3 regions of the Kitasatospora atroaurantiaca genome follow, and region 2 is predicted to be linked to each of the others. Evidence: riboswitches for the same ligand, from Rfam matches in the RefSeq annotation. Region 2 holds a riboswitch; each other region holds the start of a gene.
What was found. Region 2 has a riboswitch for cyclic di-AMP ahead of FB465_RS19570 (M23 family metallopeptidase). Riboswitches for the same ligand answer to the same signal wherever they lie in the genome.
Positions count from the first base shown of each region.

Region 1: another riboswitch for cyclic di-AMP. It lies ahead of FB465_RS08040 (C40 family peptidase); the one in region 2 lies ahead of FB465_RS19570 (M23 family metallopeptidase).
Region 3: another riboswitch for cyclic di-AMP. It lies ahead of FB465_RS36390 (glycoside hydrolase family 16 protein); the one in region 2 lies ahead of FB465_RS19570 (M23 family metallopeptidase).

Region 1 is NZ_VIVR01000001.1:1,791,668-1,794,932, reverse strand. Features, by position in the region: gene FB465_RS08045 (C40 family peptidase) at 191-1,216, shown strand; cyclic di-AMP (ydaO/yuaA leader) riboswitch at 1,573-1,725, shown strand; gene FB465_RS08040 (C40 family peptidase) at 1,736-2,782, shown strand; gene FB465_RS08035 (C40 family peptidase) at 3,004-3,265, shown strand, end outside.
Region 2 is NZ_VIVR01000001.1:4,247,319-4,250,583, forward strand. Features, by position in the region: gene FB465_RS19550 (TetR/AcrR family transcriptional regulator) at 1-83, opposite strand, end outside; gene FB465_RS19555 (alpha/beta fold hydrolase) at 83-904, opposite strand; gene FB465_RS19560 (tautomerase family protein) at 1,024-1,230, shown strand; gene FB465_RS19565 (YiaA/YiaB family inner membrane protein) at 1,245-1,535, opposite strand; cyclic di-AMP (ydaO/yuaA leader) riboswitch at 1,752-1,916, shown strand; gene FB465_RS19570 (M23 family metallopeptidase) at 1,929-2,744, shown strand; gene FB465_RS19575 (hypothetical protein) at 2,805-3,265, opposite strand, start outside.
Region 3 is NZ_VIVR01000001.1:6,367,454-6,370,718, reverse strand. Features, by position in the region: gene FB465_RS28630 (hypothetical protein) at 1-5, shown strand, start outside; gene FB465_RS36390 (glycoside hydrolase family 16 protein) at 9-1,256, opposite strand; cyclic di-AMP (ydaO/yuaA leader) riboswitch at 1,260-1,432, opposite strand; gene FB465_RS28615 (carbohydrate binding domain-containing protein) at 1,825-3,265, shown strand, end outside.

The sequences.
Region 1 (3,265 bases), 2.5 Mb from region 2:
AAGTCCTGATGGCTGGTCAGCGTGGCGTGGCCGGGATGTGTCGGTCCCGTGAATTCCCCTCTGCGGCAAGAAGTTCGTAGAGGTAGGGGAGTGGCGCGAAGCTGTGATCTTCACTAGGGTCTGGCGTCAAACCTATTTTCCGGACTGTCACTCGATTGGGTGAGTCCAGCAGGAAGAAGGAGCTAGACCCTTGGCCTCCCACCGCCGTCCCAAGCAGCCGAGCCGCGCGCGGGTCTCCGTGCTGACCGCTGCCGCAGCGACCGCGGTCGCCCTGTCCGCGCAGGTGAGTGCCCACGCGGCGCCCGCCCAGCCGAACAAGGACGAGATCAAGGCCCAGGTCGACAAGCTGCTCGAGGAGCAGGAGCAGGCCTCCGAGAAGTACAACGGCGCCAAGGAGCGGGCCGACCAGCTGCGCAAGCAGGCCGACCAGCTGCAGGACCAGGTCGCCCGCGGCCAGGACCAGATGACGCAGCTGCAGAGCGGCCTGTCGGCGGTGGCGGGCGAGCAGTACCGGGCCGGCGGGATCGACCCGTCGGTGGCGCTGATGCTCTCCTCCAATCCGGACGGCTACCTGGCGCAGGCGTCCAGCGCCGAGCAGGTCACCGAGACCCAGGCGCAGACCCTGAAGTCCCTGAAGGACCAGCAGCGCCGGCTCGACCAGCAGAAGCAGGAGGCCGCGGCCACGCTGGCCGAGCTGGACCGCAGCACCAAGATGCTGAACGACGCCAAGGCCGAGGTCCAGCAGAAGCTCCAGGAAGCCAAGACCCTGCTGAACAAGCTCAGCGCCGCCGAGCGTGCCGCCATCCTGGGCGACCGGGCCTCGCGCAGCGACTCCCGCTACGACATCAGCAACCTGCCGGACCCCGGTGGCTACGCCGCCGTCGCGGTCAACGCCGCGATGAGCAAGCGCGGCGCACCGTACGTCTGGGGCGCCACCGGCCCCAACAGCTTCGACTGCTCGGGTCTGATGGTCTGGGCGTACGCCAAGGCCGGTGTCTCGCTGCCGCGTACCTCGCAGGACCAGGCGACCGTCGGCACCCGGGTGCCCTCGCTGGCCCAGGCCCAGCCGGGCGACCTGGTCATCTACCACAGCGACGCGCACCACGTCGGCATGTACATCGGCAACGGCCTGGTGGTGCACGCCCCGCACACCGGCGACGTGGTCAAGATCATGGACGCCGACGCGATGCCGATCAAGACCATCCGTCGGGTCTGACGCTCAGTCTCATATCGGACATTTGGCTACCGTTCGCCACATCTGACGCACGGTGACACGCGCGGGCCCACCGAAATGTTCCTGTGATCCGGAACACGTCCGGTGGGCCCTTTCGCGTCCATATGATGAGAATTCATCAGCCGAACGTGCTTTTTCCGTCACCCTCGGTCGTAATCACAAGCGAACTTGGCCGTCATTCCGACTTTTTACCTACAAGGATTTGAACGGATCACGGTTTCGTTACTAGGGTCATGCCTCGAGCCACCGCACAGTCGATCACCCAGCCTGGGTGGCGGCGGTGGCTACCGCCGAGTCCGAGAAACAGCGGGGCAGGTCAACTGTCCTACGGGGAAGCCCCGGAAGGGGTGCTGTGGATCGGAGCCGGGGAACCACGTTCCTCGGGGTGAATCGGCGCCAGGTCGGCAGTCAGCTGCCGGTGAGGCGTCGTAGGGCATCTCTTCCAGCCCGAACCCGTCAGCTCACCCGGTAGGCGGACGTAGGAAGAAGGAGTCCGCCTTCGTGGCGTCCCATCGTCGTCCCAAGCCTGCCAGCCGTGCCCGCGTCTCGATCATGACCGCTGCCGCCGCAGCGGCCGTGGCCCTCTCCTCGCAGTCCGGTGCACACGCCGACCCGGCGCCCACCAAGGACGAGGTCAAGGCCCAGGTCGACCAGCTCAACGAGCAGGCCGAGCAGGCGACCGAGAAGTACAACGCGGCGACGGAGAAGCAGCAGACCCTGCAGAAGCAGGTCGGCAACCTCCAGGACCAGGTGGCGCGGCAGCAGGCCGAGGTGAGCACCCTTCAGGGCAGCCTCGGCGAGATCGCGGCCGAGCAGTACCGCAGCGGTGGGATCTCGCCGACCGTCCAGCTGATGCTCTCCAGCAGCCCGGACTCCTTCCTCAGCCAGGCCGGCTCGCTGAACCAGCTCGGTGCCAGCCAGAGCGACGCGCTGAAGACCCTCAAGGACCAGCAGCGCCGGCTCGACCAGCAGAAGTCCGAGGCGCAGTCCAAGCTCGCCGAGCTGGACGCGACCACCAAGGACCTCAAGGCCAGCAAGGACGAGGTCAAGGGCAAGCTCGCCAAGGCCAAGGCCCTGCTCGACTCGCTGACCCAGAAGGAGCGCGACGACCTCGCGGCCGCCGAGGCCAAGGCCGCCTCCAGCTCCCGCGCCTCGCGCGACCAGACCCGCGTCGACCTGAGCAACGTGCCGTCCGGCTCGTACACCGCCAACGCGATCGCCGCCGTCCAGAGCAAGCTCGGCGCCGACTACGTCTACGGCGCGGCCGGCCCGACCAACTTCGACTGCTCGGGTCTGATGCAGTGGGCGTACGCCCAGGCGGGTGTCTCCATCCCGCGTACCTCGCAGTCGCAGGCCTCGGCCGGGACCAACGTCGGCACCAACATCGCCAACGCCAAGCCCGGCGACCTGATCATCTACTACAGCGACATGCACCACGTCGGCATGTACGTGGGCGGCGGCCAGATCATCCACGCCCCGCACACGGGCGCGGTGGTCCGGTACGAGTCCGCCACGGTGATGCCGATCGCGGCCATCGTCCGGGTCTGATCCCGTACTCCTCCCCGCAGGCCCGGCCCCCTCATGGGTGCCGGGCCTGCGGCATCTCCGGGTTCGTCGAGCTGATGTCCGATTAGGGGTCAAATATTCGGTGTTACGGGGGTTTGGACTAGATCGCTGTGACTCGCTAACGTCTGCCCCCGGACCTCCGCACGGACGGCCGCCCATCCCGGGCGGCGGCGGTGGCCCGGCCGCAGGAATGGAGTCGCCGCATGTCGATGCACCGCCGTTCCCAGCTGCCAGGCGCACACCGGCTGGCCCGTGCGCTGGTACTCACCGCAGCCGCGACCACCGCGCTCGGCATGGCGGTCGGCGGAAGCGCCCAGGCGGCGCCCGCCGCGCCCGCCGAGCCGCCCTCCAAGAAGGACGTCAAGGCCCAGGTGGACCAGCTCTACGACGAGGCCGAGCAGGCCTCCGAGAAGTTCAACGCCGCCCAGGAGTACCAGAAGCAGCTTCAGGCCGAGACCGGCGCCC
Region 2 (3,265 bases):
GTGAGCGCTTCGGCGCCCTGTTCGTCGATCAGCTCCAGGGCATGGGCGACGACGGCGGCGGGGGTGAGTCCGACCCTGGGCATCAGGCGACCTCGTGCAGGAAGGGGAGCAGGGCATCGGCGGTGGCCTGCGGGAACTCCGCCATCGGGTAGTGCCCGGCACCGTCGATCATCACCTTACGGGCCTTCAGGGCCTGGGCTTGGCGCTCGGCGACCGCGGCCGGCTTCGGGAAGTCCGGGTCCTTGCTGCCCATGATCACCAGGGCGGGGCAGCTCACGGCCTCGCTCCAGCCGACCGGGGACGGGTCGCCGTCGGCGTAGCCCTTGGTGGCGACCTTGCGGCCCGGGGTTCGCAGCGCGGCTACCAGCGCCGTGCGGTACTCCTCGAAGTCGGCGGGCTTGGCGGTGGGATAGGCCAGCTTCTGGTACCTGCCCCAGATGGCGGGGAAGCGCAGGGTGGCGGCGCCGAGCGTCTTGGCCAGGCCGCGCTGGAAGGCGTTCTGCGGCAGGTTCTCGATGAAGGCGTCGATCAGGGCGATGCCGGCCACCCGCTCGGGGGCCTGGCCGGCCGCCCTGACCACGGTGGCGCCGGTGTAGGAGTTGCCGACCAGGACGGCGCGCTCGATGCCCAGGTGGTCGAGGAGGGCCAGCACGTCCTCGGCGATCGCGGCGGGGGAGTAGTCGTCCCAGGCGATCGAGGACTCGCCGAAGCCGCGCAGGTCCATGGTGATGACCCGGCGGCCGGCCGCCGTGAGCAGCGGGAGCAGGTGCCGGTACGCGGTGCGGGAGTCCCACATGCCGGGGAGCAGCACGACGGGGGTGCCGGTCGCGGCGTCGGTGTCCTTCGCCGAGTCGTCGAAGGCGAGCCGGCCGCCGGGGATGTCGAGGAACTGGGTGCTGGTCATTGCGAGCCTCCTTGGGCGTCTGCTGATAGCCATAAAGCTATGGCTAATAGCTTTAGCCGTCAAGAGGGCGCGCGGTGGATGTTGTACGGTGCGGCGGAGTCGAACCCCGAGGAGCCGTCATGCCGTTCATCAACGTCAAGCAGCTGGCCGGCCGAAGCGATGAGCAGAAGGCCGAGATCGCCCGCGAGCTCACCGCGACCTACGCCCGGATCACCGGGGTGAAGCCGGAGAACATCTGGGTGGCGATCGAGGAGATCCCCGCGCAGAACTGGTCGGCGGGCGGCGAGACCTACGCCGAGAAGGCCCACAAGGCCGCGGAAAGCTGAGACCCCTCGGAGGTCTAGATGCCCTCCACCTTGAACGGGTCGTGCTCGGCCAGCAGCTTCTCCAGCCGGGCCTGGTCGACCCGGGTGGTGATCTCGCCCGCCTCCTGGCGGTCCCGGATCACCTTGGCGAGCGTGAACGCCGAGGTGATCTCGTACAGCAGGCCGACCGCCAGGAAGGCGCGCATCCAGGCGCCGACCGGGAGGTAGGCGATCCCGAGAGCCAGGGCCGAGGTCGCGAGGGCGAAGGAGATGACGGCCTGGACGAAGTACGCGGCCGTCGTGCGTGACTGCATCGGTGCGTTCATGCGTGAAAGGGTCCCCAACTCCCCTTCACAACACATGAGTACGGATACTCAATTGCCGGTCACCCGCTGTCACGACCGAGCTGGCCAATCGTCACAAATCGCCCATCCTGCCCCGGGGGCGGTGTACTCCGTCCCTCAAGGCGCTTGGAATCACGGGCTCCTGGGATTAACGTCTGATAACGCAGCGCGGTCGGCAACGCCGTACCCGAACGGCACCGTGCGCCGTCGCCTAATCCTCAGGGCCCGCCCGAAAGCGGCAGGCCCGGGAGCCGGGGAACCACCGTTCCTTGGGGTGAATCGGCCGGGCCCCAGAACCCGGCCGTAGGAGACCTTCCTGCTCCGAACCCGTCAGCTAACCCGGTAGGCGCGAAGGAAGGAAAGGAGCGCGCCTCCGTGGCGTCGACGCACTCCCCCGCGAACCCCGCGGCAGCCACCCAGCTGCTCGAACACCCCTGGCCGCAGGCCGCCGACGCCGCCCGGCACCGGGTTCCCCGCCAGCCGCGCAGCGCCGGTCCGCTGATCGGCGTCACCGCGATGGCCGCCTCGCTCGGGGCCACCGGTTTCGCGGCCGCCGGCCAGGCTGCGGCCGCCACCCCGGCGCCGGCCGTCTCGGCTCCTGACGAGGCGTCGGGCAGCGCCCTTGCCGCCGACCCCGGCCTCGCCCTCGCCGCCCGCATCCAGCAGCAGGCCGACGGGCAGCGCACCGCCGAGGAGTCCGCCCGGCTCGCCGCCGCCGAGGAGGCCGCCGCCAAGCGTGCCGCCGTCCGGCAGGCCGAGGCCCGGGCCGAGGTGGGGCCGGAGCAGGCCGGACCCGGTACCTTCACCCTGCCGACCGCCGGGTACACCCTGACCGCGCACTACGGCCAGTCGGCCTCGTACTGGGCGCACCTGCACCCCGGTCTCGACTTCACCGCCCCCACCGGCGCCCCGGTCACCGCCGTCGGCGCCGGCACCGTCACCTCGGCGGGCTGGTCCGGGTCGTACGGGTACCGGGTGATCCAGACCCTGCCCGACGGCACCGAGATCTGGTACTGCCACCTCTCCTCGATCACCGCCGCCTCCGGCACGGTCGCCCCGGGCGCCGTCCTCGGAAAGGTCGGTGCCACGGGCAACGTCACCGAGCCCCACCTCCACCTGGAGGTCCGCCCCGGCGGCGGCGCGCCGATCGACCCGCTGGAGTGGCTGCGGGCCCACGGCGTCAACCCCTGACATACGGAGAGCCCCGATGCGTCCACCGGCCGGTGGACGCATCGGGGCTCTGTCGTGGGATCAGGAGGACGGGGTGATGCCCCAGCCGTAGTTCGAAGCCAGGCCGAGCTGCCCGACGACGGTCTTCGCGGTGGCCCTGACCGCCAGATCGTACTTGTCGGTCGCGACGACCGAGACCGTCGCGCTGCCGTTGACGGCCTTCACGGTGCCGCAGCCACTCGGCCCGCAGTAGACGAACGAGTCGACCTGGTCTCCCGGCGCGGTGCTCGCGGTCGTACCGGTGATGGTCAGCTTGACCGTGTCGCCCTGGTGGATCTCCTTGGCGTCGGTGGCGACACGGGGATCGTCCGGAACGCCGAAGGTACCGACCTTGAAGGTGCACGGGAGGCTCGGCTCCGAGGCGTGGGTGCCGTCGGTGCTGTACGTGTACCAGGTGTAGACGGCCCCGGGCGTCAGGTTGGTGAGCCGGGTCTGCTGGAAGGCCGGATCGCCGGCCACCTGGTCACTGCGGTGGTTCTCGG
Region 3 (3,265 bases), 2.1 Mb from region 2:
GGTGAGGGTCAGCGGTAGACCCGCACGTAGTCGGCGGCGAAGCTGAGCGGGGCGGTGCCGGAGGGCGCGGGGTGGTACTGGCCGGCACCCACCGACAGGTTGAGGATCAGGTACGCCGACCAGTCGGCGCCCACGCCGGTGCCGTCCGAGAACACCTTGGTGCCGTTGACGTACCAGTCGACCGAGGTGGCGCCGTAGTACGTGCCGATGGTCACCCACTGGTCCTTGGCGACGGCGTTGGCGTCGGTGTAGTACTTCGAGCCGGACTTGACGTGGTTGGTCAGCTCCAGCAGGTTCGGGTTGTCGGGGTGGTACTCGAAGGAGTCGATCTCCCCGTTGCCGTTCTTCCAGGTCCACAGCGCGGGCCAGGCGCCCGAGCCGGTGGGCAGCTTCACCCGGGTCTCGGCGTAGTCGCCGGTCTTGACCTGGAAGCCCTGGGAGGAGCCCTCGGTGGTGAGCAGCCCGGTGTCCCAGGCCTGCTTGCCGTTCTCCAGGGTGTGGCTGGACGGCTTGGCGGTGAAGGTGGCGACACCGTCGGCGACGCTCACGCCGCTGGTGGTCAGCCAGTCCAGCTTGTTGTCGTCCGGGTTGTGGTTGCCGTAGCGGTAGGCGGTGCTCTTGTCGCCGACCCAGGTGGAGCCCCAGGCGATGCTGCTGTTGAACTCGTCGGACCAGGTCAGCGACTTGCCGGGGACCGGCGAGGCGGTGCCCGTGGTCGGCGGGGCCGGAGCGGGAGTCGGCGTGGGAGCCGGGGCCGGAGCGGGGGCCGGAGCCGGGGCAGGGGCCGGGGCAGGGGCCGGGGCCGGGGCAGGGGCCGGGGCCGGGGCAGGGGCCGGGGCCGGAGCGGAGGCCGTACCGGAGACCGTCAGCGTCTTCTTGGCGAGGTTGTGCCAGCCGCCGTTGTAGTCCTGCCAGGCGCCGAACTCGGTGTAGGAGCCGGCCGGCAGGGTGCGGCTGCCGGTGGTGATCGAGACACCGCTCGGGCAGATCCGGATGTCGTGTGCCGAGCCGGGGAAGTCCAGGTTGTGGCCGGCCGCGTCACGGACGGCGACGCCGAGCGTCTTGGCCGTGAAGCAGGTGGTGGAGTGGACCGTGAGCCCGGCCCGGGCGGCCGTACCGGCGGCCATCGAGGTGGGTGTGAGGCGGTCCTGGGTGACGCCGGTGGCGGCGCTCGCCTGGCCGACCAGCGGCACGGTGACCAGCGCGGCGGCGCCGGCTATCGCGCCGAGGCGCGCAGGGGTGGCAGAAATGCGCATGTCGGGAGTCCTCTGCGACGCCTGCGAGGTGAGCTGTCGGGTTCGGGCCCTGAGGAAGCCCGGCCGCCCGCAGGACGGCTTCACCCCGAGCCGCATCCCCACGCCTGGACAGGCGCGGGGGCACGGCAGACTGACCTGGTTCCCCCGCTCCTGTCCGTGTTCGGTGCTCGAGTGCCCGCCGTCGGGTGGACAGGACTCGGCGTCCCGACGGGCAGGGTCCGCGCAAAGCGGACATCCCGTGCAGGCTAGGCAGATCGACCGTACTCGGACAATGAGACGTCCCTCACAGGCCGTGGGCGCGAACTCTTTACGCCGGATTTACGGACTAGTACCCTCCTGAAACATCTTGCAGATCCTTGCGCAAGACAGAGCGTCAGCTCTGGCCGCCCTGCCCGTCGGAAATCCCGGCAAACCGGGGCGTGGCAAGCCTCATGGAGCACGCCCGACGGCCGTATGCGCCGCAGGATCTGCAAGTGGTTGCAGTGACTTGTGCTGCCGTCGGGACCTCGCTCCTCACCCCCACCCGACAGGCCGCTCCCCCGCGCGGCCCGCTCCGAGGAGTCCCCCCGTGGACCACGCACCACGTCGCAGGGCCCGGCACAGGCGCCGCCACCCGCTGCTGGCGGTGCTGACCGCCGTGGCCGGGCTGGTGGCCACCCTGCTGCACACCGTCGCCGCGCACGCGGCCACCAGCGCGACCGTCTACTACAAGCCCGCCACGAGCTGGACCACCGTCGACATCCACTACGCGCCCACCGGCGGCAGCTGGACCACCGCCCCCGGCGTGGCGATGGAGGCGGCCTGTACGGGCTGGTACAAGAAGACGATCGACCTGGGTACGGCCACCTCGCTCGCCGTCACCTTCAACAACGGCTCCGGCACCTGGGACAACAACGGCGGCGCCAACTACCAGCTCGGCAGCGGCATCAGCGCCGTCTCGGGCGGCGTCGTGAGCACGACCGACCCCTGCGCGGCGGCCACCCCCGCCTCGGCCACCGTCTTCTACTGGACGGCGACCGGGAACTGGCCGGCGTACTACCTGCACTGGGCTCCCACCGGCGGCAGTTGGACCACCGCGCCCGGCACCCTGATGACCGCAGCCTGCACCAACTGGGTCAAGCTGACCGTCAGTCTCGGCACCGCCACGAGCTGGCAGGCCACCTTCAACAACGGCTCCGGCACCTGGGACAACAACAGCGGTGCCAACTACCAGCTCGGCACCGACCTGATCAGCGTCAAGGACGGGGTGGTCGCCCACAGCGACCCGTGCGGTACCACCACTCCGCCGACCGGCACCGCCGCCACCGTCTGGTACTCCACCGCCACCGTCGGCTGGTCCACCGTCAATCTCCACTGGGCTCCCACCGGCGGCAGTTGGACCACCGCGCCCGGTGTCGGGATGGACGCCGCCTGCACCGGCTGGGTGAGGAGGACCGTCGACCTGGGCACCGCCACCACCTGGCAGGCCACCTTCAACAACGGCAACGGCGTCTGGGACAACAACAACAGCGCCAACTACCGGCTCGGCAGCGGCAACAACACCGTCAAGGACAAGGTGGTCACGGCGAACGCCACCGACCCCTGTGCAGCCGTCGTCCCCGACACCACCGCGCCGACCGCCCCCACCGCCGTCGCCGCGAGCGCCACCAACACCTCCGTGGTGCTGACCTGGAACGCCGCCACCGACAACGTCGGCGTGACCGGCTACCAGATCACCCGCACCGGCGGCACCAAGGGCACCTCGGTGGTCAACACCGCCTCCACCGTCCACTCGGAGAGCGGCCTGGAGGCGACCACCTTCTACTGCTACACCGTCAAGGCCCTGGACGCGGCGGGCAACCTCTCCGCGGCGAGCGCAGCGGGCTGCGCCACCACCGGGACGGCTCCCCCGGCCGCCCCGGGCGGCACACCGCTGGGCGGCGACCCGCGCAAGGACCCGATCTACTTCGTCCTCACCGCCCGCTTCAACGACGGTGACAGCAGCAACAACCGCGGCGGCAGCCAGGACG